DNA from 3 places in the Eubacterium limosum genome. Region 3 is predicted to be linked to each of the others. Evidence: riboswitches for the same ligand, from Rfam matches in the RefSeq annotation. Region 3 holds a riboswitch; each other region holds the start of a gene.
The links. Region 3 has a riboswitch for cobalamin ahead of B2M23_RS20525 (energy-coupling factor ABC transporter permease). Riboswitches for the same ligand answer to the same signal wherever they lie in the genome.
Positions count from the first base shown of each region.

Region 1 (10,512 bases), 1.6 Mb from region 3:
ATTAAGCTATACACATACCCCCTATATGTATTTTTGTGTTTGGATTAAAAGTATAAGAGAAAAATATGAATATCCTTAAAATATTTTCGTTTATTTGAAAAAATCGTAAAAACAGACTACAATAGGTTCTGATGTTGGGTTTTATAGCTCTTTAAATATAATTAGTGCATTAGAATAAGCTCGATTATTAAAATGACGATTTAAAAGACGAAAGCGCTTTGTTGAAACTACGGCATATCGGCCGTGCGAATATTGTAAAAGCTTATATAAGTCCGGCTGCCGTTAAAATAAAAGCGGTGTACTGGAAAGCCTGATAAAAGATGTGATTTTGGAGAGAATAATGAGTGAGCGTACAAAACGAATCGAGACTTTTTCAAAAAAAGATCTGACAAAGACAAACATAAAACGCGTCAATATCCCGGAGGGCTTTGAACGGATCAGCGTTAATACCTTTAAAAATCTGACGAAGCTGAAGGAAGTCAGAATAGCGGAATCGGTTAAGGAAATATGCGGCCATGCCTTTGAGGGATGCACAATGCTTTCAGCCATCAGTCTGCCCTCAGGACTTAAACTGCTGGGGGAAGCCGCCTTTATGGAGTGCAGAAGGATACAAACGCTCGAGATTCCCGAGGGCATACACGCCATAAAAGACCGCACCTTTAAATTCTGCCGGGGGCTGGAACATATAACACTGCCAAAACAGCTTATACAAATTGGGGAAAATGCCTTTTACAATTGCGATAAGCTGGCATATATCGAGCTTCCGGACGCCGTCGAAAAGCTGCCCTTCAGAACCTTTTACATGTGCAAAAGCCTGGAATCCATCCGGTTTTCGCAAAATTTGAAATATATCGGCAAGGAAGCCTTTGTAAACTGCAGTTTCCAGCAGCTGGAGCTGCCGGAGAGTCTGGAGATTATTGATGAATCCGGCTTTTTGAAATGTAAGAAGCTCACAGCGCTAAAGCTGCCAGAAAGTGTAAAAATCATTGGAAAATGGGCGTTTCATGGATGCCCTAATTTAAAAACAGTTGAAATAAGACACGACCCCGATGAAGTGGGCGAGTGGCTCTTTAACCGAAATGATGTAACCGTACATTGTTTTGAGGGCTCCAAGATCGACCGTTATTGTAAGCTATACGATTATAAAGTCCGCTATATCCAGTAAAAATCCTCTGTGATTCTTGACAAAAGCCGTTAAAAAAGCTATGATGAAAACAATTAAATATCTGATTTTATCCTGTGTAATGGGAAAAGGGTGAGAACCCCTTGCTGTAATCGCAGCTGTAATACAAAAAGCCTGTCCAATAACCACTGCCAGTATGGCGGGAAGGGGACAAGGATGATATTGTAAAGCCAGAAGACCAGCGCAGAGATACGTTTTTAAAGCTCCGATTTAGAGTGATAAGACAATTCTGACGCCTTCTTTTTTTCAGGCCGCAGTTTTCCTTCTCTGAATCAGAGGAGGTTTTTTTGGTTGCTAAGCAGGAAAAAGGAGTAAATGCCATGGAGTTAAAACTCGAGATGGAAGTACCGGAAATAAAAAAAGAACGGACAAAAAAAGGAATACAAACTCAGAGAAATATTCTATTGCAGGCAAAGGAGCTATTTTATGCCCGCGGTTATAATAATACGGGAATGGTGGATATTGCCAGAAACGCACAGGTTGGCCTTGGAACCCTTACCTATTATTTCAACAGAAAAGAAGACATTGTTGATGAGATCATCAATACCTACTTTATGCAGCTCTATGATTTTGTAGGAGAAAATTCAGAAAAGGCAAAACTGCAGTATGTTAAGTACTGTACCGCGGTGATTCTTTTTTATACCGGTATTGTGGAGGACCCCCATGTGATGAAGTTCTACTATGAGATCACGCGGCGGGACTGTAATAAAACAAAGCGTATGATGGTCTTAAAGCTGTTCAGCCGTTCTGTTCTGGAGTATTTTAATAAAAGCTATACCGAGGAAGATATGGAAGCCTGCACGCTGGCTTTTTACGGCGCCCAGAAAGAGATCTTTATCCGTTACTATGAGCGAGAGCTGCCGTTTAAGTCCAAAAAACTCGTGAAATCAATCGTCTACCATATGTTCCGGCTCCTTGATATCAGCAGTGATACTTTAAAAAATACCATGAAGGACGGTTTTGTTTTTCTTGATGCGTACAGGGACAGGCTGCCGCAGATTTTATAAGATAAGTCTAAAATAATAATAGCCTTTTGATGATAAATCAAACCCTTCAGCGGATAACTTTAAAAAATAAAAAACGCTGAAAAAGCCCTTGAAATGGTACTTTTAGCAACTGTATTTAAAAAAACTCAAAAATAGAGGTTGCAAAAAATAAATTATAATGCTAGAATAAGCATTGTAAACGAGATGACAACAAATTGTATCAATTGTAGCTATTCTTTAAAGAACGACTCGTTTGTGAAATTTAATAATAACTGTAATGAATTGCCGCATGATAATCATTCTGGTTATCTGCAGCTAGGGTGTTTTTGAGAGTTTATCAAGATGCCTGAGGGAAGTAGGTGTGAATCCTAGTACAGAGCCGCTATCGTGATGCTTGCCGGAAACCACTGGTAAAGACGAGTCGGAAACCTGTTTGTTACAGTCTTGATGCAACTAATCCTCGTCACTAGGGTTATTCATCGAAAATATAGACGCTCTACGGCTATTCTGGGGCTTCTATCACAGATATTCATAATCAAAGTTATTGTACAGATCAAAACAGCGATTGTTTTGATGGTGTATGGTTTTATTTGAGTTGAATTTCTATGATAGGAGCCCCTTTTTGTATACAAAATTTTGAGAAGGAACAGAGAGGAGGCCGTATCATGGCCAAAACAAAAACCATTACCATCGAGTGTCCAAAGTGCCGCGAAGCCTTTGAGATTAAAGGATATGATACCATAAACGCCAGTCTGGATGAGGCGCTGAAGGCAAAGCTCATCAAAACAGAGCTGTTTAAGCACACCTGTCCAGAGTGCGGTGAAACTTTTTCAAAGCCCTACTCGTTAAAATATCAGGACATGGAAAAAGAATACATGGTGATTCTGGATATGGGCGACATTGATACAGCGGCGATGGCGGGGGAGGTTTTGGAGATGTTTCCAAATTACCGGATCCGCATTGTGAAGGATGTGATGGACCTTCTGGAAAAAATTCATATTTTTGAGTCCAACCTGAATGATAAGATCATCACCTATCTGGATCATAAAATATACGAGGACGTATCCGCAAAGCTGAAGGCTGAAAACTCTCCCATCGCCATTGATAAGGTGCTGTTTGGAAGCTTTGAGTTTCAGAAGAAAAAAGTGGTGTTCGGGGCGCTCAACAACGCCGGGAAGCAGATTTTTATCGATACCCCCTTTGCTGACTACAAAGCCCTGGCCAATTCGCCGAGGCTGGCCCCCTGTTTTAAGGAAAAGGAAGGCGAGTACGCGATTGATAAAACCTGGGCGGAAGCGCTGGCGTAGCAGGGATTACAATGCTTGTTCCAGAGTGGAGCACAGCAGAAAATAGAGAGAGCAATATTTTTTAAATATTATGTTGTGAAAATGGGAAAGGAGTGAGCTTTATCGAAGAAGGTAAAAGTGTGAAGGAGGCGCCTGCCCGCCGTTAAAAGGGCAGGAAAAAGGACCGATGGAAGGCCTAATTTCCAAACGGTCCCATGAAGTCTGATATTTCCTATAGACTTCATAATTATATCTCATTTACGGCCCTTGGGCAATCCCTTTAAGGAAAGCCCGGTTCAAAAACAAAAAATAAATTTTAAAGGAGATTTTAATTATGGCATTCGCAAAATCAGCAAAAAGAGGTTTAGCACTTTTAGGTTCAGCAGCAATGATGGTAGGATTCGCAGCTCCGACATTCGCAGCGCCGGCACAGACTGCAGACGCTTCAACAAACGTTTATTATGTGCAGGTGGACGCTAATCTATTAAATCAGATTAAAGGAATAGCTGGACAAAATATTCTTTATGGTCCGACAAAAGTTACCGCAGCAGACGTACAGACAGTAACTGGTAAAGCTCCACAAACACAGACAGTTCTGGATGTTTTGAAAACTGCTTGTGGCGCAAATAATGTTATTTCCGGTAGCTGGGGTGCTTCCGGCAGCTTTTTAACAGGTTTTAATAAAACGGGTTTAAACAAACCTGCCTCAATTACACAGGCCGAATATATGGCTAAGGGACATGGCGCAACAGATGTTATGTTTGATTATAATGTCAATGATGGTGCAGCGGGCTCTTTATCCACTGCTGAATATGCTGGTACTGCTGGCTGGATGTTCTCTGTAAACAACGCTTCTGCCCCTTCTGTTTCACCTTATTATTACTCAGTAGACGATTTAGTCTCTGATACCAGCAAAGGTTACGGTGATCTGGCGGTTATCCGTTTTGAATATTCTTTAAGCGGCGGGGCAGACATTGGCTTAACAGACAGCTGGGTTCCTAAATCGGTTAACGATGATGGTTCTTACAATTGGAACGATACCCTGCAGATTGTCAAGGAAAGTGGTCGTGTGGATATGACACAGTCAATCCGAGACGCGGCAAACGCACAATAAGAACAATAAATAGACTAAGAAATAAGGAGAGACGCCTCTCCTTATTTCCTGTTTGCTTTTTTAAAGCCAGTAGGACGGAGGAAAGAGATGATTCAGCAAACGAAACACTATTTACAAAGATGCTTAGTTCTTTTGCTGGTGGTAATGGTCGGCTTAGCGGGTGCTTTTTCAAACTCGGCCCTTGCTGCGGGTAATGACAATCAAGAGGCGATAACGGCATCCAATACATTTGATGAGACTAAAGATAAAGAAACAATACTTATAAGCACAGCGGAAGACTTTATTGCCCTGCGAAACTATGTGGCAAGTGGCGAAATCCGAGATGACCAATCTAAAGGTGTGGCCGGAGGAAAAGCACGTAGCGCCAAGCTGATGGCAGACATTGATCTTTCAGACATTGATTTTGCAGAGACAATGACACCCAGCAGTTCATGGGATGTCAGCTTTGATGGTGGTGGTCATACAATTACTGGGTTTACCGGAAACACCTATGGATTGTTTGGAGAAAGTTTAGCAGTTGGATATAACTACAATAGTGATGGCACAAAAGAAAAGGTCAAAACAATTATTACAAATTTGCATGTAGATGGAAATATTAATATTGGTTCAGAAAAATTGACGGAAAATTCAACCTATAATTATGGTTTGTTTGCGAATAACCTTATAGGTGGAGCGATGGATCTTGCGAACTGTGAGATTAGTAATTGCGTTGTAACGGGTAACATAAATATCGAAATACCCTCGGATAGAACTATAGATGTTAATGTTGGTGGAATGTTCTATACCGGACCAGGAACAAATCCCAATTCAAAGGTACCAATTAAAAATTGTTTAATTGACGTGGACATTGCTGTTGTCAATCATTCTCAAGCACCAGTTGCGATATATGGCGTTGCCAGAAGTGCTGCGATGGATCATTGCATATCTCTATCTTCAGTAAATATTTCTGGAGAAGGCAGCAGCAACATTCTAGCCTATGGTATGTGCACTGCGCCTAAATATAATAAATTATCTCCACAGGCGTTTTTTAATAAAGATGCAACTAATGCTGATTCTTGGAGCGATGATCTTAGTTATTATGACAATGGGAAAACCTCAGAGGAACTGAAAAAAGCCTCTACCTATGATGAAAGTTGGGATACAAAGGTTTGGGCAATAACGGATGGTAAATATCCGGTACTTAAAACTTTCGGTGCTGAGAGTACCCCGGATATCAGCGAGCTGGAGAGCGTTTTAAAAGAAGCTAAAGCTATTACAAACGACGATAAACGTTACACTGACAGCAGTTATCAAACACTACAGAATGCGATAAAAACAGTGGAGGATGCAATCAGTAATCTGTCCACAGCAGATTTACTACTGAAGGATTTTGTTTTAACGAAGACCTCTCTTTTAAAAAATGCAACCAATAACCTGATCGCTCAGGGTCCATGGGCAGAAGCGGTGGAAAATTTGGACGCAGCTCTGCAGGCGGCTAATGAAGTACCACAAGACATTGTCTATACAACAAGCAGCCAGACAAGCTTTGATAATGCCTTTAGCATTGCCAAGGCGTTGGATAGAGACAAATCTGACGCTGAAAAAATAAAAACAGTGGCAGACAGCTTGCAGGAAGCTATAAAACACTTGACTGAAAACGCAGATACCACAAAATATTATTCGGTCAAGGATAAAGCGCTTAGTATAACAAACCGGGACTATATCTATACAAGCGACAGCTGGGAAAAATACGAGCCTGTTTATAAGGTTTATAGTTCATTAAAACCTAAAGACACACCAAAAGAAGAACAAAGAAAGCTTGACGATGCGGCGGACAATCTGGCGGAGGCTTACACCTGGCTGGTCAAAAACGCGGATTTTACCGCCATGAGAGCAGCCATCGTAGATGCCGGAATGCAGGATGAAGAGGACTACACGGCTGCCACCTGGGAAGCTCAGAAAAAAGCGCTGGATGCAGCCAACCAGTTCGACCAGAAAAACACACCGGTCGATGATCAGGAAAAGGTCGATGGGGCCACCACAGCCCTTGAAACCGCTACCGCCAAACTGGTGTTAAAGACGGACTGGGAAGCCCTGCAGACCGCGTTAAAGAACGCCGCGGCTCTGGAAGCTCAGGAGGAAGCCTGCACAACCAATAGCTGGACGGCCTTTAAAACAGCTTTGGATACTGCAAAAGGTATTGAGGAAACCAATACGACCACCCAGGCAGTTGCCGATGCGGCAAAAGCATTGACCGGCGCCCAGGCAGCGCTGGTCAAAAAAGCTGACAGCACTGCGCTGAACAGCGCCATTGCCGAGGCGGATAAGCTAAAGGAAGCAGACTACACCAGCGCGAGCTGGTCAGCCTTTGCTGAGGCCCTGGCAAACGCTAAGGCAGTGGATCAGAACAATGCCACCCAGGCGGCAGTGGACGCGGCCAGGGATGGTTTAGAGCTGGCCCAGAGCAAGCTCATTGAAAAGACAAGCTTTGCAGGCCTGAATGAAGCCATCCAGGCGGCCGAAGTTTTAAAGGAAGCCGATTATACCAGGGATTCCTGGAAAACGGCCGATGTGGCAGCTGCTCTGGCAGAAGCTAAAGCCATAAAACAGGATCCGGAAAATACCCCGCAGGCCGATGTGGACGCCGCGGTACAGAAGCTGGCAGACGCCATGGAACAGCTGGTGAAAAAGGGTGATCCCAAAGCCCTGGATCAAGCCATTAAGTCGGCCGAAGCCCTGAAAGCTGAGGATTACACCGCCAGCACCTGGGCAGCCCTGCAGGCAGCCCTGACAGAGGCCAATGCCCTGGACCGCGGCAACGCAGATCAGGCAGCTGTCAACACCCAGACCGAAAAGCTGGTGGCCGCCATGGACGCGCTGGTCGAGGCAGCCGACAAAGCAGCCCTGGCAGAAGCCTGTGCCCTAGCAGAGGCAAAGGACAGCGATAAGTATACCCAGGTCTCCTACGAGTCCCTCCAGACAGCCCTGTCAGACGCCAGAGCAGCGCTGGATAACGGCGACGCCGTCCAGCAGGAAGTGGACAAGGCCCTGGAAAACCTGAATAAAGCCTTGGCGGGCCTGATCAAAATCGCAAAGGCCGAAGCGGAGGGCTATCAGGTCAACGCTGAAATTCCAGATAACGCAGAGCTGAGCATCACAAAACAGGATGAACAGAAAACCGAAGCAGCGCAGAAGAAAATCCATAAAGATTACAAGGATGCTGAGCTGCTGGCGCTTTTCGACATCAATCTGGGGGATTACCAGCTGGGTAAGGGCGAGAGCGTGAAAATCACCATCGCACTGCCGGAAGCTGCCTGGGGCTATGACAGCTACAAGGTCTACCACGAAAAGGAAGACGGCAGCATCGAGTACCTCGACGCGGTGTATGACGCCGAAGGCCATACCCTCACCTTTACAGCGGGCAGCTTTTCCGATTTTGGCGTCGTTGGCTTTAAAAACGCCAGCGCCGACAACCCGGATGGAAACAGCGGCTCAAATGGTAACAGCGCAGGCCAAAACAGCAGCCAGAATGGCAGCGGCACAGCCAAGGGCAGCAGTACAGGCGCAGGCGTGAGCACAGGCATCACAGCTGAAAGCCCGAGCGCTGTTCTCACAGCGGCCGCGCTGCTGGCGGCAGCCGGGCTTGCAGCCTTCCTGGTTTACCGCAGAAGGACAACTAAATAACCTCGACTTTTAGAAAGCACGGGTTTTTCTATCAGGTCACAGCAGGCTCTCCCCAAAAGGGAGAGCCTTAGGCGTAAATAGAAATAGTATGCAGTAAAAATATATAAAATAAGGATAAAAAATATGAAACTAAACAAATGGAAGCGTGCGCTGGGGCTTTTTCTGGTGCTTCTGCTGCTGGCAGGAAGCGTGCCGCTGTCTGCTTTGGCCGAGGAAATGCCCGAAGGGCTTCACCAGCTGGAGCGTATTGGAGACACTTATGCGGCCAGTACCCTACAGGAGGCCCAAATGGCAGTGCCGGAGGCCACGGACGAAAGGCCCGACGGCCCTTATGATCCAGAAGTTATTGACCTGATTTACCGGGGCGGTGAGCCGTCCTTAACAAAGGATGCGGCCGGAAACTACCTGGTGCGGGACGTCGATGATCTCAATACCTTGAGAATGGATCTGGCAAAACACGTAGATTACAGTAACACCACAGTTATCATGACCAATGATATCGATGCTTCTGGTTTAATACCTTACCCTATTCACCGTCTCTATAGTGATGGAAATACTGCAATAAAAGATACGCAAGAATATGTTTACATATTCGACGGAACTTTTAATGGCATGGGTTATACCATTAAAAATTATACAGATAGTACTTCGGGTTTGTTTGATGTGTTGGGGAACAATTGTCAGATTGGCAATTTAACCATTGAGACTAAGCAGCAGATTACAGAAGCGTCTGGATCTTTAAATTTACCAAATGATACAACTGGAAAGATAAACCGCTCTATTGGAATTATCGCAAATAATGTAATGGGCGCCTATATGACACGGTGTGCCACTAATGGTGATGTAAAAATCAACCTTGAAACAACAGCCAATATTTCATGTGGGATGATTGGTTCAGGTTTCTCTTTAGGAAATTATTTTGGTACTGAAAGGGATAAATTTTTAGCGGAAAATTGTTATAGTACGGTTAGCTATGAAAAAAACGATACTTTTAAAAACATCAGTTTAAATACGGTGTCTTCAGGTAATAGCGCAAACTGTTATTACGCGGGAAAAATTACTGGATTTTCTGTTGAAAAGAACCAAACGTTGTCGATTCCTTTCAACTCATATAGAACTAATACAGATTGTTATTATGACAAGATTGCGCTGGGATTAGAGGAGGAAAATATAAATTCTGGTGGAACCGGCGTTCGTTCCAGCGAGATGAAGAAAAAGAGCAATTTCAAAAATTGGGATTTTGATACGATATGGCAAATTGAAGAAGGAAAAAACTACCCAACGCTCAACAGGGAAAATACAAAATTAAAAGCCAGGATCGTTGCAGAACTTGAAATTCAACTGGAGCCAATGGTTATTGACTATAACAAAATAAGTGTAACGGGAGAACTTCCAGTATTAAGAACAAATGTTAAGGATATTGTTGTAAAAAATGTCGAAGATAATCCATATCATTTGGATGTTGAATTTACAGCAGTGAAAAACGGAGCTGAATATGTAGGTGTTTTAGGTGAACATGCACAAGGTGTAGCACGTTTTAATGATAAAAACGACATTTCATTGTCATATGATCAAAATGATGAAGTTGATTATTTTCTTCCTACTAATCTGTTTGATAAAACAGCTTATACACAAGAAGGAAACGTAAAATATCAAACAGCTACAGCATGGGGCAGTTTGACGATTTCGGATAAAACCCCAGCGTTAACGGAAACTCGTAAACAGGAATTAAACGCAAAAATAGATGAAGCCTGTGAAATTTTATTTGAAGATGAAAAAATTTTTGGAAAAGGAGAAATAAGTGCACAAAAATCTTATGATCCTTATTTGATATTTGCTTTGATACGTTCGGACTCAAAAAAAGTAAATGAAAATTTTTATGATGAGTATTATAAAAATATAATTCTAAAAAAATATGAGAATTATCAAAATTCCGGTAAAACAAACGGCTTTATCACAACCGATACCTGTAAAGACGTTATGATGATTACAGCTATAGGATATGATCCACGCGATGTAGCAGGCTATAATTTAATAGATATTATAACCGATGCTGCTCTTTATGATGATAACAAGGCATATATGGCAAAACCTACGAGAGCTTTGGCTTACGGTTGCTATGATTTTGAAAATGATAATGGATACGATATTAAACAGGTTATCAATGATATGGCTGTTCAAAAAACTGATGCTACAGGTGTTGTTCAAGATGGAGATGAAAATGATGTTGCAGATATGTGGTCAATGTATATACAACCAATTTTTCAATACTATGACCCG
Region 1 covers NZ_CP019962.1:1,507,462-1,517,973, forward strand. The annotation lists gene B2M23_RS07015 (leucine-rich repeat domain-containing protein) at 341-1,165, shown strand; cobalamin riboswitch at 1,223-1,384, shown strand; gene B2M23_RS07020 (TetR/AcrR family transcriptional regulator) at 1,504-2,190, shown strand; gene B2M23_RS07025 (CpXC domain-containing protein) at 2,835-3,476, shown strand; gene B2M23_RS07030 (hypothetical protein) at 3,790-4,569, shown strand; gene B2M23_RS07035 (FIVAR domain-containing protein) at 4,657-8,232, shown strand; gene B2M23_RS07040 (dockerin type I repeat-containing protein) at 8,356-10,512, shown strand, end outside.
Region 1: another riboswitch for cobalamin. It lies ahead of B2M23_RS07020 (TetR/AcrR family transcriptional regulator); the one in region 3 lies ahead of B2M23_RS20525 (energy-coupling factor ABC transporter permease).

Region 2 (10,512 bases), 1.2 Mb from region 3:
TTCTTCATAGCCGGATTTGGCACCGTCCATGAAAGCGTCGATATCAATCCCCGCGACAGCGATGGGCAGCAGGCCGACAGCGCTGTAAACCGAGTAACGGCCGCCCACATCGTCCGGAATCACAAAGGTTTCATAGCCCTCCTGGTCGGCCAGGAACTTAAGGGCGCCCCTCTCCTTGTCTGTGGTGGCAAAGATACGGTCCTTGGCGCCGTCCTTCCCGTATTTCTTTTCCAGCATTTCCTTAAAGAAACGGAAAGCGATGGCCGGCTCGGTCGTGGTGCCGGATTTAGAGATAACATTGACACAGATATCCTGATCCTTGACCAGGTCGATGAGGTCTTTCATATATTTGCCGCTGATGTTTTCACCGGCGAAATAAATTTTAGGAGCTTTTCGGTCTGTTTCTTCATTGAAAAAAGTACTCGTAAGCGCGGTAATAACAGCCTTAGAGCCCAGGTAGGAGCCGCCGATGCCAATGACGATAAACGCATCGCAGGAACCCTTGATTTTTTCAGCCGCTTTTTTGATACGGGCATACTCTTCCTTATCATAAGCCACCGGGTAATCATACCAGCCTAAAAAATCACTGCCAGCGCCTGTTTTTTCCTTTAACATTTTGTCCGCCAGGCTGATCTGTGCCGCCTTGTTGTCAAATTCTTCCTGAGACAGTCCCGCATAGGAATAATCAAATCGAATACTCATATTTTATCCTCCTGATAAATAATTAATTTAAACATCGGTTTTCACTATTTGTACGGTTACCTTATAATTGTAATATAAGCGGCGAAAAGATCAAGCAAAATCACCGAATTTACAATTATTTATTTTAGCACAAGATAGTAATCGTTTTACATGCCTATTATAGCATAAATTTCACCGGATTTAAAAGCCTTTCTTTAAAAAATATACCCGCCAGACTGTTTTTTATTGACCGCCTGCCGGGTAAATGTGTATTCGCTTAATTTTTAACCCGCGCACCGCTTGGGAATCACATACTGCTTGTCCTGATAGGCCGCGAATTCGACGCGGACATCAAAAATATGCTCCAGACTTTCTGTGTTCAGAATTTCGTCGGGATGTCCGGTGGCGTGGATGTTCCCGTCCTTCATGAGCACCACCTGGTCAGCGAAGGTGACCGCGGTGTTGACGTCATGGATAACCGCCATAATCGTCATTCCCTTATCCTGGCAGAGGCCCCGGACAATCTCCATGGTTTCCAGCTGGTACCGCAAATCCAGGTTGCTGGTGGGTTCGTCCAGAAGCATGACCACAGGCTCCTGGGCCAGGGCGCGGGCGATAAAAACCCGCTGCCGCTCGCCGCCGCTCAGCTGGTTTAAAAGCTTGGTGCTGTAATCGCTGAGCGACATTTTCTCAAGAACGGACCGTACAATCTCATAATCGGCGTCCTTCATCTTACCCTTCATATGGGGCACACGCCCGGACAGCACCATCTCAAAAACATTCAGGCCGCTGTCCTCCACCTCGGTGCTCTGGGGCACATAGCCGATGAGCTTGGATTTTTCCTTTTGCGGCAGCCTCAGAAGGTCGGTGCTATCCAGGTATATCTCCCCTTTTTCGGGCTTCAGGATCCCGTTGACACACTTGATCAGCGTGCTTTTACCGGCCCCGTTTGCCCCCAGCAGCACGCACAGCCTTCCCGGCGCCACCTCGATGTTAACGCCTTTTAAAATACAGGTTTTTCGATAGCCAAAGCTTAAATTTCTGATTGTAATTTTCATCAGACCAACCGCTCTTTCTGTTCTTTTACAATTAAATAGATAAACACCGGCACCCCGATAAAGGAGACCACAATGCCCACCGGGATGATCACCGGTGAGACGACCACACGGCCCACTGTATCCGCGGCGATGAGCAGGATCGCGCCCGAGAGGGCGGTGAGCGGTATGAGCGCCCGGTAGTCGCCGCCGATCAGAAGCCTGGCGATATGCGGCGCCACCAGCCCCACAAAACCGATAACGCCTGTAAAGCTGACAATGGCCGATGAAATGAGCGTGACCGCAATGCCCGAAAGCAGCCGCAGCCGCATGACATTGACGCCCAGGGCCACCGCGCTTTCATCCCCGGTGGATAAAAGGTTGTAATGCCAGGCAAAACGGACGATAAACGGAAAAGTCAGGAGCAGAATAACACTGACCACGAGGATCTGCTCCCAGGTGATCTCCGAAAGGCTGCCGAAGGTCCAGTGGACAATGGCGGAGAGCTGCTGCTCGTTGGCCACATACTGCATGCTGGCATTCAGGGCTGAAAAGAAATAGTTGAGGGCAATGCCGATCAGGATGATCGTCGTTTTTCCCATGCCCTTGGCCGAGGCGATGCCGTACACCATGGCGGCACAGATAAAGGCCAGCACAAAGGCCATCATGACAGTGCCCACCTGATTGCTGCCAAAGGGCATAAAGCCAAAAATAATGGCCAGCGAAGCCCCGAAGGCCGCGGCGTTTGAAAGCCCGGTGGTAAAGGGGCTGGCCATCTTATTGCCGGTGATGGCCTGCATGACCAGGCCGCTGATGCCCAGGCCGATGCCGGAAACCAGCGCCATGGTAATGCGCGGCAGGCGCAGCTGCATGAGCACAGTGAGCTCGGTCTGGTTCAGCGCCGCCGCGCCCATAAAGTGGCCGCCGGGCAGCAGGGTCGCGAACACCCGCCCCACAGTCACATTGGCAACGCCGACAAAGCAGCTGGAAAAAGCAGCAATGATCAAAAGGATCACTGCTGCCAGCATCAACGCCGCTCTTTTTTTATGATAGGCTTTTAATGTCTGCTGCTTTTCCATCACTATTGATGCTTAACCTGGAAAACATGCCCTTCTATCGGATCAACCCCCTGGATTTCCATCCATTCGTCAAAGATCGCGTCGGGGTCAACATCCTTCATCTGCTCAGGGTATAACCATTTCGCGGTATAAACCGTCCCGATCATTTTGCCCAGTCCGCCGGCGCAGAAGCCTGTTGTCACATAGAAATCGTCATTCTGGACCGCCTTTAGATCGGACCAGCCTGCGCGGCTCAGCATTTCGGTGGAGATGGTGCTGTAGTCCTCCGCTGTGGGCGGCGTGTAGACGCCGGTATTTTTGAGGGCCGGGCCGGATGAAGTCTTGATGATAAGGTCCGGGTCCTCTAACAGAATCTTTTCCGGGTCAATGGTCTTGCCGGTAATGGTGGGATCGCCAAAAATATTGACAGCCCCGGCGTTTAAAAGCATGCTGTTCCAGCCGTCATTGCTGGTTCCCGGTATGCAGGTGGTATTCGGGTCACCGTATTCCCAGTACACTTTTTTCGTTCCCTTGACGTCCTTGATTTTTTCGGCCACCATATCCATGTTATCCTGGTAGAATTTCGTCAGCTTCTCGGCTTCCTTTTCCTTGCCGAACAGCTTGCCCAGAATCTCGATTTCCTTTGGCAGCTCGGCATTGTTATAGCCGGATACCACGACAACCTGAATGCCGAAAGGCTCCAGCTTTTTAATGTCCTCTTCCCATGTGCCGTTGTCCGGGGTGATGAGTACCTGGGCGCCCAGCTCGGCAATCTTTTCATAATTCAGCTCGCTCTGTCCCTTGCCGATAACATTATCCGGGTCAAACTGGCTCCAGTACACGCGGTCCTGGGCTGTGTTCTTATCCACCGCCACCACCTTGTCGATGGCGCCGATCCCGCGGATCAGCTCAGAATTGTAGCGGTTGGCGACCACAACCTTTTCAAGGGGCTGGGGAATGGTTACCTCGCGCCCGGTATCATCCACCACGGTAATGCTTTTCGCCTCACTCGAATCCCCGCTCTGGCTGCACCCGGCAAAGACCGGAACCAGCAGAAGCAACGCGCACATCAGTGCAATCACTTTCTTCTTCATTTTTTCCTCCATTAAATTAAAAATTTATGTTAAATCCTTTTGGATGTCAACATCTCCCAGAAAACGCAGACGTATCTAACTTTTCGGCAAATAAAAAAACCGATAAGCACTCTGCTCATCGGTCCCATTTTCCGAGATTTCATTTATTCAAACACGCCGCTGCATTCTCCCCCTGCACGTATTTCTTCTTTAAGGCAGGTCTCCTGGCTTACAGCTCGTCCGCGGCCCGCCTTCCCGGATTGCTCCAGTGGCTTTTCAGGCTTTGTCCCTGTTTACAGTGATGGGTTCGCACCGGACTCACACCGGTTTCCCTATTCTCTTATTGCTAAGCACCTCAAAGGTTATTCTGTTTTTATCATTATACCTGCTTCTATTATACTTGTCAATATCCAATCGGACGGATTTATTTTCTGACGGTAAGGCTCCAGTGGCTGCTGTAATACTGCGGCTCCTCAGGGTTATAGACGCAGGATTCTCTCAAGCTGTCCTCAAGGTGCCAGGCTTTAAAAAAGCGTTTTATATCTGCCAGGTCCACATAGAGGTGCGGCACGCCCGTCTCCGTATCGCTTTTTTCCGAGAGCAGGGTGTTGGCGTCAACACGCCGGCTGCTGTCTGCCTGTTTGTAACCATAGGTACTCTTAGAGATGAGCGTGAGGAACAGCTCGCCCCCGGGCTTTAACACCCGGCGGATTTCCGCCAGGGCGGCCTGAAAGCCTGGAATATCGGTATGGTAGATAACATTGTAGGCCATAGCGCAGTCAAAGGTGTTGTCCTCAAAGGGCAGGGACAGCATGTCCGCCACGCAGGCAGTGAGCGGCACCTGCTCCTCCCCGGCCCATTTTTTTGTGTGCTCGATACCGTATTCGGACAGGTCTGCGGCGGTTACCTCAAAGCCTTTTTTAGCCATATATACCGCGTGCCGCCCAAGGCCGCAGCCCAGATCCAGAAACCGCAGGAAGCCCTTCGCCTGCCAGCGTTCCGCGAGATAGGGGCTCTCCACGCAGGGGATGAGCCAGTAATCCGACTGGTTCTTTTCCCAGTCCCATGCTTTAGACTGCATTGATTTTCTCCTCCTTTTATCCGTTTTAATTTAAAGGATTCCTGTAACCTTCAACAGGCAGGAGTCATACCCCTGCTTGATGGTCTGGAGCAGCTCGACCTCCACCGGGCGCTCAAATATGGCTTCAAAGAAGGCTTTGCTGTACCCGGCAGTACAATAGCAGCAGGTCAGCGATGGGGAGGTCCCGGCCTTTTCCAGCATGGGGCACTCGCAGGTAAACATCCTGGTATAGAGTGCGCCGCCCTCGATGCGCCAGCCTGCCCCACTCTCGTTGAGGTGGCTGACAAAGCGTTCCAGATCCTGCCCTTTGGACTGGTATAACGCCTTGAAAGTCTCGGCGGTTTCCTCCAGACGGCCGTTTTCGTTGCAGTGGCAGCCCATTCTTATTTTGACAATGGTCTCCTGGTCAAAGTTTGTCTCCAGCTCCTCTGCCAGGCGCTCAACCCACCTGGCTCTCTCTTCAGGCGCTGCCCCTGACCGCAGCGGGACCCGGCGGAGGAATGCCTCTGCCTCTTCCCGGGAGACGTTTTTCTCAAGGCTCTGGCTTAACCGTTCCAGCTCCTCCTGCTCCAAAAACGGACTGACCGTTTCCGGCATACTAAAATTTTTCATGCTTCACCTCGCTTATCAATCTCTGAGGACCGGCTTTTACCCATACCCACAGCTCACCACATACCAGCCACTGCCTTTAGGTTTTGGAGCGGCCCAAAAGCCCCAATACACCATACTGCGCGGCGGGACGCTGCCATCTGTCAGAAAGCCGGTACGGATCACTGATTTAAAAAATACGGCGCTTTTTCCATTTTCCAAAACACCGCAGTCCTCATATGTCAGTTCGAGAAGCTCCCAGCCAAACCGCCGTTGAAAGTCCCGCTTAACGGCATCCGCCGCGGCTTCTATCTGCTCCTGTGTGTAGGGTGAAGGCTTATCGGCCACCACCTTTGTTTTACTGGTGTTACCCCGCAGGCCCAAAAATACGGCTGCTATCAGGCAGAGGATGGCAGCGCCGCAGACAGCGTGAAAAAGCGCTCTTGATTTCATAAACGATTCTCCTGGTTTCCCTGATCACATTGGCTTTAAATTTTTCTCCAGCCGCCCGGTCATCCACGCCAGGCGCTTGGCCTGGCCGGCTTCCGTTTTGGCGTCAAGATAGGCTCTTGTGTAGGTCTTTTTCACAGATGGCGGCATATTCAGGAAGTTTTCATGGGCCTGTTCGTTTTCCCGCAGCAGCTGGGCCACTGCCTCAATCTGCTCCTCGGTGACGGCTGAGGGCCCCGCGGCGCTGTCCCACTGGCCGTTTTTCTTTGCCGCCTCGATCTTTTCTCTGCCGATGTCTGTCATCAGCCCGCGTTTTTCAAGGCTTTCTGCCAAAGCCTTGTTTTTTGCGGACCACTTGCTGTTCTTTCTGCGCGCGGAAAAATACTTGATGTAGGACTGGTCGTCAACTTTTTTCATCTGGCCGTCGATCCATCCAAAGCACAGGGCTTCCTCCAGCGCCTCGCCGGCTTTTACGGTCACCAGGGCTTTTGTCTTTCCAAACACCAGCCAGACGCCCTCGCTGGACTGGCAGTTGTGGGCCAGCCAGTCCCTGAACGCGTCCCGGGTCTTAAAATATAAGGGCTCACTCATCGTCATTCCTCCAAAAATCAAATTCTTTTCCACAGCGTCTCTGCAGATAAAACCAGTCGGCCTTACCCATTGCCTGCGGCGGTTTATGGTTTGATTATAGCATGGTTTCCGGCTCTGGTCATGTCTTTTCCGGCTGTTTAAAGCTTTTGCCTTCCTCTTTTTTACATAAAAAAAGACCAGCGCAGGTTTGCGCCGGTCACTGCTTACCAAAAAATCTCCCCTAAGAGACGAAGCCTTTTACCTAAGAAAGAAAAAGTTGTCCTGCGGGCACTGCTCCTTCACTTTTATCCTTTTCACTAAAATTTATACGATATCTCGCTAATGTCCGGCTGTCTCAATAAAGCCGCTTGATTCTTGGCCGTTATCCAAAGCGCCTGGACACTTTTTCTTATCTGGATAAAAGGCGCAGTCTCGGGGCTGCGCCACTTCTTTACAGCAAAAGACCAGCGCAGGTTTGCGCCGGTCTCAGACTTTGCTCTTTTATTTTTCGATGACAAAGTGGCCGTCCTTAAAGTCGACGGTGACCACCTGGTCCTCATCCAGGTTGCCCCGGATAATTTCCTTGCCGATCATGGTTTCAATATTCTTCTGTAAGAAACGCTTCAGCGGACGTGCGCCGTAGCTCGGGTCATAGCCCTGGTCGATGACGGCTTCCTTGGCGTCTTCGCTGAGTTTTACCACAATGCGCTTATCATCCAGGCGTTTCTGGAGCTCGGCCATCATCAGGTCGACAATTCTGCCGATGGAGCGCTTGGTGAGCGGCTTGTACAGCACGATCTCATCAATACGGTTGAGGAATTCCGGCCGGAAGTAATTCTTCAGGGAATTCATGACCGCTTCCTCGGTTTCGACCAGAATGTTGCCTTCGGCGTCGATGCCTTCCAGCAGGTATTCGGAGCCGATGTTGCTGGTCATGATGATGATGGTGTTTTTAAAGTCGATGGTCCGCCCCTGGGAGTCGGTCACACGGCCGTCGTCCAGAATCTGGAGCAGCACGTTGAACACGTCCTTATGGGCTTTTTCGATTTCGTCCAGGAGAATAACCGAATAGGGTTTACGCCGCACAGCTTCTGTCAGCTGGCCGCCTTCTTCATAGCCAACATATCCCGGAGGCGCGCCGATCAGGCGGCTCACGGAGAATTTTTCCATGTACTCGCTCATGTCGATACGGATCATATTGTCCTCAGAATCGAACAGGTTGGCGGCTACGGCTTTGGCCAGCTCAGTTTTACCAACCCCGGTAGGCCCTAAGAACAGGAAGGAGCCAATGGGGCTGTTGGGGTTTTTGATGCCCGCGCGGGAGCGGATAATGGCGTCTACCACCTTTTCGATGGGTTCTTCCTGGCCGACCACGCGTTTTCTGAGAATGTCTTCCAGATTCAGGAGCTTTTCCCGCTCGCCAGCCATCAGCCGGCTCAGGGGGATGCCGGTCCAGTTGGAGATGACTTCGGCGATTTCGTCCTCAGTCACACTCTCGCGGATCAGGGATTCGCCCTCGCCTCTGGCTTCGGCGGCTTCTTCCATTTCTTTCATCTTCTTCTGTAATTCCGGCAGCTTGCCGTAGGTCAGCTCTGCGGCCTTGTCATAGTCGGACTCGCGCTGGGCCAGATCGATCTGGTGGTTAACCCGGTCGATTTCTTCCTTGATCTTCTGGACAGATTCCACCGCGTTCTTTTCGTTATCCCACTGGATCTTCATTTCATTGAAGCGGTCGCGGTATTCGGCCAGCTCCTTCTGAATCCGTTCCAGGCGCTCTTTACTGAGCTTGTCCTCTTCTTTTTTGAGGGCGGTTTCCTCGATTTCCAGCTGGATCATCTTACGGTTGACCTCATCCATCTCTTCGGGCATGGAGTCAATTTCGGTACGGATCATGGCGCAGGCTTCGTCCACAAGGTCGATGGCCTTATCCGGGAGGAAACGGTCGGTAATATACCGGTTGGAAAGCACTGCCGCGGAGACCAGGGCGTTATCCTGGATCTTAACCCCGTGGAAGATTTCATAGCGTTCCTTTAAGCCCCTGAGGATGGTAATGGTGTCCTCAACCGTCGGTTCATCCACCAGTACCGACTGGAAACGCCGTTCCAGCGCCGGGTCCTTTTCGATATACTGGCGGTATTCGTCCAGTGTGGTGGCGCCGATACAGTGGAGCTCGCCCCGGGCCAGCATTGGCTTGAGCATGTTGCCAGCGTCCATGGAGCCCTCGGTTTTCCCGGCCCCCACAATGGTGTGGAGCTCATCAATAAACAGAATGATGCGTCCGTCGCTGTCCTTGACTTCCTTTAAGACGGCTTTGAGCCGCTCTTCAAACTCGCCGCGGTATTTGGCGCCGGCGACCAGCGCGCCCATATCTAAGGAGATAATGCGCTTGTCCTTTAAGCCCTCGGGCACATCTCCCTGCACAATCCGGGCAGCCAGGCCTTCGACAATGGCGGTTTTACCAACGCCGGGCTCCCCGATGAGCACCGGGTTGTTTTTGGTTTTTCTGGATAAAATACGGATGGTGTGCCGGATTTCGGAGTCACGGCCGATCACCGGGTCCAGCTTATTGTCAATGCAGTCCTGCACCAGGTCGTGCCCGTACTGGGTCAGGGCTTCATAGGTTCCTTCGGGGTTGTCGCTGGTGACCCGCTGGCCGCCGCGCACATCCCTTAATACTTTTAAAACCTCATCCTTTGTGACGCCGTGACGATTCAGCAGCTCAAGGGCTGCGTTCTGCCTGCTCAGGCTGTAAAAGCCCAGCAAAAGGTGCTCGACAGAGATGTACTGGTCTTCCATCTTCTTGGCTTCCTTATAAGCCTCATTCATGATCTTATCGGTGTCACGGCTGATATAAACCTTTCCGGGTTCGCGGCCCGGGCCGGTAACGCTGGGCATATTGTCAATATCGCCCTTTAATTCTTCAATAATCGGATAGGTATTTTTACCCAGCCGTTCAAACAATCTTCCGACCACGCCGTTTTCCTGGGTCAGCAGCGCCAGGAGCAGATGCTCTGGCTGAATTTCCATGTGGTCATGGTCTATGGCAATCTGTTCGGCATTTTTAACCGCTTCGATTGATTTCTGTGTTAACATGTTCATGTCCATTAAATATCACCTACTTCTCTTAAATTTTATATGTAAAGCCGCCGGGCGGCCTGACTGGAGCGCACCCAAACCGCGCCCCGATATGTGATTCGATCCCCGCCTTTATTTCTTTGGCCTGGGATTTCCTAAAAACTGACCGTATAATTCCTCGAGCTCCTGATCCAGATTTTCATCCTCGTTGCTCTCAAAATAGAGGTTCATGGCAGAGTCAATCATCCGCAGGTACTCGGTCAAAAAATCGGTAACGGTGCTGACACCGTTTTGTACCGCGCCGTTTTCCTTAAATTCACGGATGAATTTGTGGTTGGTCAGATGTTCGCTGTCCTTGTCATCCACCTCATTGTTTTTGCGCTCAATGTTACAGATTTTCTGGAAAAACTGGTCAAAATGCTCGTTCAAATCCTCGGACTTGGTACGGGAGCTTACCTTAAGCACCGCGTATTTCTGCCCGTTGTCATTGACAAACTCATAGCTGTACCGCACCTTTGGGCGGTACTTGTATTTCAGGCTTTTGCCAAACTGGATGCTGGAGTTTTTGTTGATCTGGCTCACCGACAGGGTGTCGCTGAGGTTTTGGTCCAGCTGCTCCAGTATTTTCTGCACCTGCTGCTCAGGTGTCTCCAGACCGATCTTCTCAGCCAAGATATCATTGATGAGCTGAGAGCGGTTGGTATTATTTTCATATGCCAGTTGATCGATCTTTTCAACGATCTCATCAAAAAGCATCAGGCTATATACACTTTTTTTCATAGTTTCCACCTCGTCTATGCATTAATAATACACCCTAACCAATATTTTGTCAAATGATTTATGTAAAACATATGACATTTTATTGTATTTCTTAATCCACTTTAAGAATTAAAAGGCTTCAT
Region 2 covers NZ_CP019962.1:3,138,057-3,148,568, reverse strand. The annotation lists gene B2M23_RS14760 (glucose-6-phosphate isomerase) at 1-702, opposite strand, end outside; gene B2M23_RS14755 (ABC transporter ATP-binding protein) at 966-1,739, opposite strand; gene B2M23_RS14750 (FecCD family ABC transporter permease) at 1,739-2,794, opposite strand; gene B2M23_RS14745 (ABC transporter substrate-binding protein) at 2,797-3,867, opposite strand; cobalamin riboswitch at 4,044-4,219, opposite strand; gene B2M23_RS14740 (class I SAM-dependent methyltransferase) at 4,271-4,927, opposite strand; gene B2M23_RS14735 (DUF6144 family protein) at 4,958-5,539, opposite strand; gene B2M23_RS14730 (hypothetical protein) at 5,576-5,968, opposite strand; gene B2M23_RS14725 (YdeI/OmpD-associated family protein) at 5,993-6,556, opposite strand; gene clpB (ATP-dependent chaperone ClpB) at 7,037-9,640, opposite strand; gene B2M23_RS14710 (hypothetical protein) at 9,743-10,390, opposite strand.
Region 2: another riboswitch for cobalamin. It lies ahead of B2M23_RS14745 (ABC transporter substrate-binding protein); the one in region 3 lies ahead of B2M23_RS20525 (energy-coupling factor ABC transporter permease).

Region 3 (10,512 bases):
GCAAACCGGTTCTGCTTCGTGTAATACTCGATGAGAATGCGGAACATACTATCCTCCTCCTCCAGATAGAGCTTATCCTTTACCGTCTCACAGTGGTTGTCGACGGACAGATAAAATTTTTTATTGATGTCATAATTGTTAATAACGCCAATGCCGTCACTGATCCAGCGCTCCTCATTGAAGGAATGGATATTGAGCCGTGGATTGTGCAGGATGAAAATCAGCTCATACATAACAGGCAGCTGTCCAAAGCAGTGCATGCGGGCGATCTTAATACACTTGGCGCGACGGTTTGGCCGCACCTTGGTGTACTGCTTCATCTCCTCGAGATCGACCGAATCGACCGAGAGGACTTTTACCTCCGTTGGCTCATGCTTCATGGAGGTTTTCTGGTTATAGCGCAGGGCATATACCTCATTCTTGATTTCATTTACAAAATTACCGACTCTTGGCTTAGAGTGGACATAGCCGTTTTGCCGCAGCAGCTCAATGCTCTTACGGACTGTTATATTGCTTACGTTATAGAGCTCACACAGCTCACTGAAGGAGGGCAGCTTTTCCCCGGGCCGAAACGTTTTATCCAGAATCTTATCCTTCAAATCCTCGTAGACAACCTGATAGGTTGTAAACAGTTGTTCATTGCTCATACGCTAAAAACTCCTTTGATACAGCTTTCATCCGCATTCAGATACAGTCGGTCGAGGCCGGTGGGGGTTCCCCGGTCATCATAAATTTTGCGTTCCACCAAAAGTACCGAGTCTGTATTTTTACTGTCAATGCCCATTTTTTCCTTCAGCCATGCCTCAGGGATAATACCGTTAACGATAATCTCCTCCCTGAAATCTGTCTGAGAGCCCTTGATCATATCCTTCAGACCCGTGTAGGTCAAATCCTTCTCATCAATGGGCAGACCTCTGAAATAAGGGATAAAGCGCCTGTCATACCCAATGATTACCTCGTTCTTAAAAATATGCCAGTCCATGAAGACAATCTTGCTCTCCCTTGAAACCTTAAGCTCGTAAACCAGGTCAATATCGGGCTTGATCATTTTAGCCTTGATCAGCTCCACCCGGTCATACCCGCCGTTGAGAATGCTGTTAATGTCCATATCAATCCGGTACAGATCAGTGGACACACCCTTGACAAAGGAGCCCTTTCCCGCCTTCGTATAGATATAGCCCTCATTCTCCAGCAGATTAAGCGTGTTTCTGACGGTCAGTCGGCTCGCACCATACTTCTCACCCAGCTTTTTTTCTGATGGGAGCATTTCATTCTGGGCATAGATCCCACCCAGTATTTTTAAGCGGATATCGTCAGCAATCTGCTGATATTTTACCGATTGGCTCTTTCTTCCATCCATCGTTGACACAGCTTTACACCATCCAAAATATTATTTGCGTAACCATCTGCCCCGCAGCATCGGACAATCTCATCATCAATGAAGCTGCCCCCGAGAATAATCTTCAAATTCTGTCTCAGCCCCTCGCCTGTAATAACGTCGATGGTCCGCTTAATGTAGTCCACAGCGCTGGTCAAGACTACGCTGATTCCCAAAATATCCGGCTGATACTTGATGATATTTTTTATAAAAATATCAGAGGAGACATCTACACCCAGGTCAATGACCTTGAAGCCTGAGATAATCGCGCCGCTTTTGAAAATCGACTTGCCGATGTCATGAATATCCGACTCTATGGTCCCCAAGAGAATCAGGCCAGAGCTGTTGGTCTGCTCGATCTGATCATAAAGATGCATCTCTTTGGAGTTAATGATCTGCTCATAGAGAATGCCCGACATCATCAGGTCTGAGAGCGTCGCCTCCCCTGTCTCAAAGCCTTTCCCGATTTCGCCGAGCGCAAAATTGACTGCCTCGATAATTTCATAGGGCTTTATGCCGCTTCGCAGCGCCCGTTTGGTCAATTTATTGACAAGCTCCTCGTCAAGCTCTACAAAAGCAGTAATTAATTGTTCAATCATTTCCGCCTCACTGGTATTGTAATCTTTTTTAGTATAACATAGCATACTCATAAAAAACAACCGCGGCAGGCTAAATTGATGACAAAAAAGAACCAGCATATTCAGGGCTGGTTCTTCTATAAATTTGAGGCTCTGTCTGCTGCCTGCTAGGCACCCAGCAGGTGTTTAAACGCTGTCACATCCTTCGGATAGGCCTGGTCGTCCGGGAGCATCCCCTTTGCCACCATGGCATTGTAAACCTCCAGCATCATGGGCTTTTTCAGATTCGCCCGTCTTAGGATCTCCGCATCGTTAAAAATTTCAACTGGTGGGGCGTCGGCGATGATCTGTCCGTCGCAAAAAACAAGGGCACGCTCTGCCCAGCGGTAGGCAAAATCGACGTCGTGAGTGGAGATCAGCATGGTTTTTTCCTGAGCAGCCAGCTTCTCAAGCACCTCCTCCAGCATTTCCGCATTCAGCGGGTCCAGGGCCGCAGTGGGCTCATCAAAAACAATGACCTCGGAGTGCATGGCAATGATGTCGGCAATGGTGATCCGCTTTTTTTCTCCACCGCTCAGATAATGGGGAGGCCGGTCCTTAAAATCCGTAATGTTCATATATTCCAGAGCTTCGTCGACCCGGCGGACAACCTCTTCTCTGGGAAGCTTGAGATTCATAGGGCCAAAGGAGACCTCCCCCATGACTGTGGAGGCAATGATCTGGTTGTCCGCGTCCTGAAAAACAATCCCGATAGACTTCCGCAGCGTATTCAGATCCTTTTTATCCCGGGTTAGCTTCTGACCTTTAAAATAAATTTCGCCGCTGTCCGGTGTGAGCACGCCGTTAAGGTTCAAGAAAAAGGTCGACTTTCCAGCCCCGTTAGAGCCGATAACCGCAATACGCTCTCCCTTCCCGATGGTAACATCAATGCCGCGAAGCGCCGGCTTGTCGCTGGTGTATGCGTACTTGAGATTTTTTATTTCAATGATTGTTTCTTTCATGTTGCCTTCTCCTAGAATTTTAAAATCCAAACAGCCACCAGCAGCAGGACCACCAGCGCCGCAGCCATTACCTGTTCCCTGTGAAGGGGCTTCTCAGCCTCTAAAAACAGCAGATCGCCATCGTAGCACCTTGCCTCCATGGCGTCATAGTACTGGCTGGCACGCTTCATTGAAACCACAAAGAGATTGCTCATGGAGTGGCCGAAGGAATAAACCGCTGTCTTAAAATCGCAGTAGCCCAGCCGAGACTCCGCCGAGTTTTTCATTTTGGCCTGAGTGTCCATCAGAATAAAAATATACCGGTAGATCATGTTCATCAGCTCAATAACAAGCTTGGGAACGTGCACGCGGCGCAAAACCCCGAAAACCTCAGTGGACGGGGTAGACAGAGACATCATATACATGGCGCTGACTGCGCCAAAGGCCTTACCCCATAAATACAGCGTCGTCATGAGGCTGTCGTGGGAAATATAGATATAAAAGAAGTGGCAGTTGAGGGACCAGAGTCCCAGAGGCTCGTTTGAAAAATTGAAGAGGATGGCTATACTCCCAAGTATGAGAAACGCCACCGGCACTCTCAGAAAGCTCAGGTAATCCCTGAAGTGCACGCCTCCCATAACCACTGTAATAAAGGCTGTGATCAAAATAACCAGAGCCGACACATAAAGGTTATTGGCAATGACACAAATGAGCAGAAGCAGCAGGGAGAACCCTACCTTAAAGCTGGGATTCCAGCCGTTGATCTTTGAATTGTAGGCGAGCACATCAATGGAAAAAACCGCCCCGCCGTGGGAATGGCCATGATGCCCGCCGTGTCTGTGGGCGCACTCCCGGTGGCGCAGCCAGTATACCAGGCCACACACACACAGAACTGCAAGTGCTACTAAAAATACCTTCACGAACAAGCTCCTTTACTCTAAGGAATTTTTTTACGCTTAATCATAAAAAGAGGGCAGGTTGCCCTACCCCCGGAAATGCGGTTACAGCTCTGAATCTTCTTTGCCGAGCTTTTTGCGCTCTACCAGACGGCCCATGAAAAAGGCCAGAATGCCAACGCCGATACCGGTCTGGAGACAGAAGATCAGTGATTCAACCTCACCTGGCAGTTCACCGTTGATCAGTGTTTCGAGCACTGGTGTAAACCAAGGCTCATATTCGCCGCCCTGAATTTCTTCGATCATGGTGCTTCCTGCATCATCGGAGCCGCCGAACTCAGCGCCCTGAAGGGCAAAGAGCGGAACAACCACCAAAAGTGCGACGATTACCAGCAGAACAATGACTAATTTTTTATTTTTGCTCATCTTACGCTTCCTCCGCTGCTAAAAATCCAATTGATTTTAACTCTGGGCTCGCATAGGTTTCCAGAGCAATGACAATAATAACCGTTAAAATCCCTTCAATAATGGCCAGCGGCAGCTGTGTAGGGGCAAACACACCCAGGAACTTAACAGCAGAAGCTGCCACGCCGCCTGTTTCTGAGGGATAGGCAAAAGCCAGCTGGATACTGGTAACACAGTAGGTAAACAAATCTCCGATGCAGGCTGCCAAAAACACCCCAATTTTGCGGTTTACCTTCATTTTCTGGCACAGCTTGTAGATCCCAAAGGATACAAAGGGGCCTGCGATGGCCATGGAGAAAGTGTTGGCGCCAAGGGTGGTGAGACCACCGTGAGCCAGAAGGATCGCCTGGAATAACAATACGATAATCCCCAGAATACTGACTGCGCTGGGTCCGAATAAAATGGCGCCCAGGCCTGTACCTGTCATATGCGAACAGCTGCCCGTAACGGATGGAATCTTTAAAGAAGAGATCACGAAGATAAATGCGCCCGCCATCGCAAGTAAGGTGATCGCTCTTCTGTTGCCTGTCAGAGTCTTTTTAATGGAGAAAAAGCCGGCCGCCAGAAAAGGTATACATAAGACACCCCACATAATGCAGTAGCCAACCGGTAAGTAGCCTTCCATGATGTGCATCGCGTTTGCCGCGGGCACAATGCCAAAGACCAGCGCCCATGCCCCAAGCATGGTCACAACTTGTTTTTGTCTCTTTGTCATTTTCTACCTCCTCAAACTTGTTCCCAACGTACTTTTCCATAAAAAAATCGCTCATCAAAAAAGATAAGCGATGAAAGTACGAAATGGGTGTGCCAAAGATACACACAGCCTCGTCCTTACATTCAGTTATCTCTCGTAACCAAATGCAGCTTAAAATCCTATGGTCAGCAATCTGACTTGACTTTCGTCTTACAGCGGCGGGACCGTTTGGGATTTTCACCCAATTGTGCTCAAACCATCGTGAGGCCGATGGACAACCACAGGACAATAATAACAATGCCGAATTTACATTTATTATATGCTTGCAAGCCTGTTTTGTCAATACCTCTGTTGCATTTATTTGAAAGCCATCAGCACCTCTTATACCCGTACCCCTTATGGGTATACTTTGGCGCAACTAACTTTATTACTTATCTCTTACTAAAGTTTCGTGTCTGCCTGTACCGACAAACTGATCTCAAATACAGGGGTGATCTCAAAAGTAAAACGGCCGACAACCTGCCTTGACCTTTCGATATTTTCACGGATATAGTCCGCATCGGTGAAAAGAAAGCTGTAATAGTCAAAAAAGAACCAGTCGACAGCATCCTGGAGCTCCAGATCAATCTGCTTTTCAAGCACATCTCTGAAAACCTGAATCTCCATTCCAACCGTCAGAGATTTCAGATACTCAAAATACCTGCGTTCCTTCAGCCTTGGGTTAATACCCGCGTATGCCTCGCTTTCAAGCTCAAGGTTAAAAAAATAGTCCCGCAGATCAAGCATGCTTCTTGCGAACAGCGGCAGTTTTGAGACCTCCGCGTAAAACCGCATGACAGAGGTATCTGTAAACAGCGCCTTAAAATACGCCCGATAGCCAATCATATCCAACAGCAGCCCCCGGGGCAGACTGCCCAGCTCAGCCGTCTGCTCATCCACACAGAAAACAACATCGTTGCAAAAGTCCTTATAAATCTGGACCGCCAGGTTCTCCTTCGCCCCAAAATAATAGTTTAAAAGGCCCTGCTTTGTTCTGGCATCGGTAATGATATCCTTGACCGTTGTCTTATCATAGCCCTTCTGGTAAAAAATCTTTTTGGCGCTCCGGTAAAGGCTCTCCTTTGTCTCGAGACCATTTTTATAGTTTGCCATGGCTCCTCCACGTTTTTTATTTTATTATAGCACCCGCCGTAAAAAAAATAAAGAAATGAATTTTGAACGTTGACAAATTTTAGAAAAGGGTGTATATTGAACGTATTCAAAATATGTGCACATTTTGTTTAAATCTGTAAAAAATAAGGGAGAAAAAATAAAATGGAAAACGCTCAGGCAAAGCTCGATAATTTTATGCGCGGCGTTCGCGGCGAAAAAATGGACTATGTTCCCATTATGATGGACTTTGAGCCCACCTATATCTGTGAATATACAAAACGGGACTGTATTCGTTCCTTCTGGGATTACGACGGCTTCATCAAAGGCTATGATCAGGTTATGAAGGACTTCGACATCGACCTGACCCAAAGTGTGGTCTTTATGCCGCCTCAGAAAAATGCCCTGCTGGGTTCAAAGGTTTGGATTCAAAACCGTGTCAACGGCTATATGCAGCATCCGGAGGTAACCTCACTGCTTCCAGAGGAATACCCCGAACTCATCGAAGACCCCATCCACTGCATTGCATCCCGCGTGCTGCCCAGGATGTACACCGAACTGGGGCGTGAAGCCCCCTACTGTACCATGGCTTTTGCCAAAGCGCTTCTCTATGAAAAGAATCAGGTACACCATTTCTATGATCAGATTTTTGAAAAAACCATGGCTAATGGCGCTCTGCTCTACTATGGCACCATGTTCTATGCCCCCTTCGACCTTCTGGCCGACCATCTGCGGGGCATCACCCAGATTTCCATGGACCTGCGGCGCAGAAAAGACGACGTCGAAGCCGCCTGCGACGCGCTGCTAAACGTCATGGCCCGCTATGTCGAAACCACCAGTATGGCGGATGAAAGCGGCTTCCCGCTAGCCTGCACCTGGTCACATTTGCCGCCAATGATTAACCAGAAGCAGTTTGAACGCTTTTACTGGCCTACCTTCAAAAAGCTGTGCGAAATGCTGACCGACAAGGGCGTTACCCTTTATATAAACTTCCAGGGCGACTACCGCGACGGCCGCTTCTTCGATTTTTATCAGGAGCTGCCCAAGGATAAAATTGTCATTGCAGTGGAATACCAGGATTTTGAACAGGCGACGGCCACCCTTGGTCAGGACCACATGCTCAGCTGCTCCTATCCGCTGAACTACTTTTCAGATTACTCCACCGAGGCGTGTATTGACAAAGCCCGCGAGCTCATGGATATCGGCATGGAAAATGGCCGCTTTTACTTTGGGCTGAACAAATCCGCTCTGGATTTTCATGACGCCGACCCGGATAAGCTGAAGGCTGTATTGAATTTCGTCCGCGAGTACGGACAGTATTGAGGTGAAACATGAAAGATCAATTAACACAGTTGGACAGAGAAATTGTTGAGAGCTACCCCGAAGAATACCGCCCCATGATTGAAAGCAATCTTGAGGTAACAGAGACTGAGCTGGAAATGTTTATTCTCAGCCTGATCATGTAAGGCACCATGGAAACAAAAGTTTACTGGTGGATTAACGGCACAGCACTCGGTCTTTTTGTGGCAACGGCTTTTGTAATCATCACCCATTCGCCGTTTTCCGGCCTTCTGGCCATGTTTTTCATCGGATTGGGTTTGACCTTCGCCAAAGGCGCAAAGCCCGAAAAAACGCCAAATTACCTCTTCTCGGCCCTATCCGGCATTTTGTGGGCGCTGGTTTATTTCTGGATGGATGGAGCACTCAAAGCGCTTGGCCTGGGCCCGGACCTTTCGCTCTGGATCGGCATGTTTGTTTTTTCAGTGGTAACCGTCGTGGTGCATTTTATCCCGCTGAAAAACACCTGGTTTAATGAGCTGCCCCACGCTTATGGCGCCATCACCTCGGTATTTATCATGGGGACCAGACAGATCCCCGGCATTATCTGCGTCATGCTGTCCGGCATCCTGACCGCCGTGGTCTGCGGCGTGATCAGCACTCGGCTGACAAAGAAGATCATGGACTATAAAAAAACCGCGCCCCGGGAAGTCGGGTCAGGCGGCGAACCGCAATAAAAGAAGCCCCCGGTACCCGGGGGCTTCTTACTGTACGCTGTACTTATTTCAGGCGGATAATTTCAATTTTATACCCATCTGGGTCCTTGATGAAATAGTAGCTTTTAACGCCGTTATCCAGGCCGCTGAGGTCAGTAACGTCATAGCCCTTGGCTTTGTGTTCTTCATGGCTGGCTTCCAGGTCTTCGACCTCTACCGCCAGGTGTCCATAGCCATCGCCAATGACATAAGGCTTTTCAGGGTCGTAGTTGTAGGTGAGCTCCAGGGTGAAATCGGTCTGGCCGTCACCCAGGTATACCAGGGTAAACTTGCCTTCCGGCTTGTCCTTTCTGCGGACTTCCTTAAAGCCCAGTGCATCCTGATAGAATGCCAGTGATTTTTCAAGATCCATTACACGGATCATGGTATGTGCCATACGGTATTTTCCCATAATGTTGTTCCTCCTTATAAATTTAAGTCCCGGTAGAAGTCATAGGTTTTGAGGTTTTTCGCCAGCTGGTAGGAAATATAATGGTTCATTATATCCATGATGCGCCGCACCAGCGTTTTGTCAAACGCCCGCTGCCGGATCGCCTTGATGGGGGTGACGAGGAGATAAACCATCTCCGTAAGCACCTCCGGGGTAAGCCGGTAGCTGTAGCCTTCTGTCCGATGACAATTTTCGCATAAAACGCCGTTATTTTCAATACTGAAATGTGTTAAATGTTCGGTGCTGCCGCAGAGCGCGCAGGTGTCAAAGACCGGCCGTATGCCGTGCACCTCTGTCAGCTTGAGCTGAAGAGCTGCTACCAGTGCCTCATTGCTCTGGCTCTTATCCTCCGAAATATAAAACAGGATAAAATTTACCAGCCGCAGTACGGCCTTATTCCCCTGGTAGTAATCATAAAAGGCATCAAGCAGCTCCAAAACATAGGAAGCCAGAGACATCTTCATCAGATCATTGCGCAGCGGATAAAAAGACTGTATAAGACTGGCCTGATTGATGTTGGCAAAATTTTTGCCGGGATAATAGACAAACTCGCTGTAGGCAAAGAGCTGGGTCGCTGCCACCAGCGGGCTGCGGTTCCGCCTTACCCCCTTGGCGATGGCCTTGATCTTTCCCTCCTCCTCAGTGAAAAGGGTGATGATCTTGTCCTGCTCCTGAAAGGGCTGCTCGCGGATCACGATGCCCTTCGTCTTTACCAGTGCCATGGGTTACTCGGTATATCCCAGATCCTTGAGGTCATAGGTTTTCTCGCGCCAGTCTGCCCTTACCTTGACCCAGAGCTGAAGGTTAACCGGTGTTTTCAGAAAAAATTCAATATCCTTTCTGGCGTATGTTCCGATCTTTTTGAGCATGGAGCCCTGCTTTCCGATCAGAATACCCTTGTGGGTCTTGCGCTCACAGAAAATGGTGGCGTCGATGTCGATGATGTTCTTATCCTCACGCGCCTTCATTTTTGTGACCTCAACCGCCACGCCGTGGGGCACCTCATCCTTAAGCAGGTGCAAAACCTTTTCGCGGATCAGCTCGCCCACGATAAAGCGCTCGGACTGATCCACCACCATATCCGGCGGAAAGTACATGGGGCCCGGCTCCAGATGCTTTTTAATGGCTGCCATAAGCTCCTGTACCCCATCACCATTCCAGGCCGAAATAGGGATAATACTGTCCAGAAAGGTGTAATCCTGATAAGCCGCGATGGTCTTAAGCAGTTCCTCCTTAGGCACCGTGTCGATCTTGTTGATGATCAGGATCACCGGTGTCCGGCTGCCTGCGAGCTTATCCAGAATGTACTGGTCACCCGGGCCAATCCTGTCCTCAGGCTCGACGAGAAAGAGCACCACGTCCACGTCGGAGATAGTGTCCTCGGCGGACTTGAGCATAAAGGTCCCCAGCTTGTTCTTTGGCTTGTGCATACCCGGCGTATCGATAAAGACCATCTGGCTGTCCGCGTCGGTGTGGATACAGCGGATAGCGTTTCTGGTGGTCTGGGGCTTGTTGGCCGTGATGACCAGCTTTTCACCCATGATGCTGTTAAGCAGCGTGGATTTGCCCACATTGGGACGGCCGATGATGCTGATAAAGCCTGATTTAAATGGTTGTTCTGTATTTTTTGTTTCCTGCATAAATTTTCCTTTACTATTGTTTTACTTAAAGATAAACGGTGCGATCATATCCCAGATTTTTGGCAGAAAAATGATCAGCCCCACCACCACAGACACAATGGCCATGAGCAGCACCGCGCCGGCCGCCGTATCCTTGGAAACCTTGGCCAGATGATGGTATTCCTCGGTGTAGAGGTCCACCAGGGTTTCGACAGCAGTGTTGACCACCTCTAAAATAAGCACAAAGCCGATGACAATGATAATGGCCA
Region 3 covers NZ_CP019962.1:4,367,551-4,378,062, forward strand. The annotation lists gene B2M23_RS20495 (GntR family transcriptional regulator) at 1-647, opposite strand, end outside; gene B2M23_RS20500 (GntR family transcriptional regulator) at 644-1,360, opposite strand; gene B2M23_RS20505 (cobalamin B12-binding domain-containing protein) at 1,333-1,977, opposite strand; gene B2M23_RS20510 (energy-coupling factor ABC transporter ATP-binding protein) at 2,124-2,957, opposite strand; gene cbiQ (cobalt ECF transporter T component CbiQ) at 2,969-3,856, opposite strand; gene B2M23_RS20520 (energy-coupling factor ABC transporter substrate-binding protein) at 3,938-4,258, opposite strand; gene B2M23_RS20525 (energy-coupling factor ABC transporter permease) at 4,260-5,012, opposite strand; cobalamin riboswitch at 5,162-5,285, opposite strand; gene B2M23_RS20530 (TetR/AcrR family transcriptional regulator) at 5,433-6,143, opposite strand; gene B2M23_RS20535 (uroporphyrinogen decarboxylase/cobalamine-independent methonine synthase family protein) at 6,306-7,463, shown strand; gene B2M23_RS21710 (hypothetical protein) at 7,472-7,606, shown strand; gene B2M23_RS20540 (DUF1097 family protein) at 7,613-8,155, shown strand; gene gloA (lactoylglutathione lyase) at 8,199-8,585, opposite strand; gene recO (DNA repair protein RecO) at 8,600-9,346, opposite strand; gene era (GTPase Era) at 9,350-10,264, opposite strand; gene B2M23_RS20560 (diacylglycerol kinase family protein) at 10,286-10,512, opposite strand, start outside.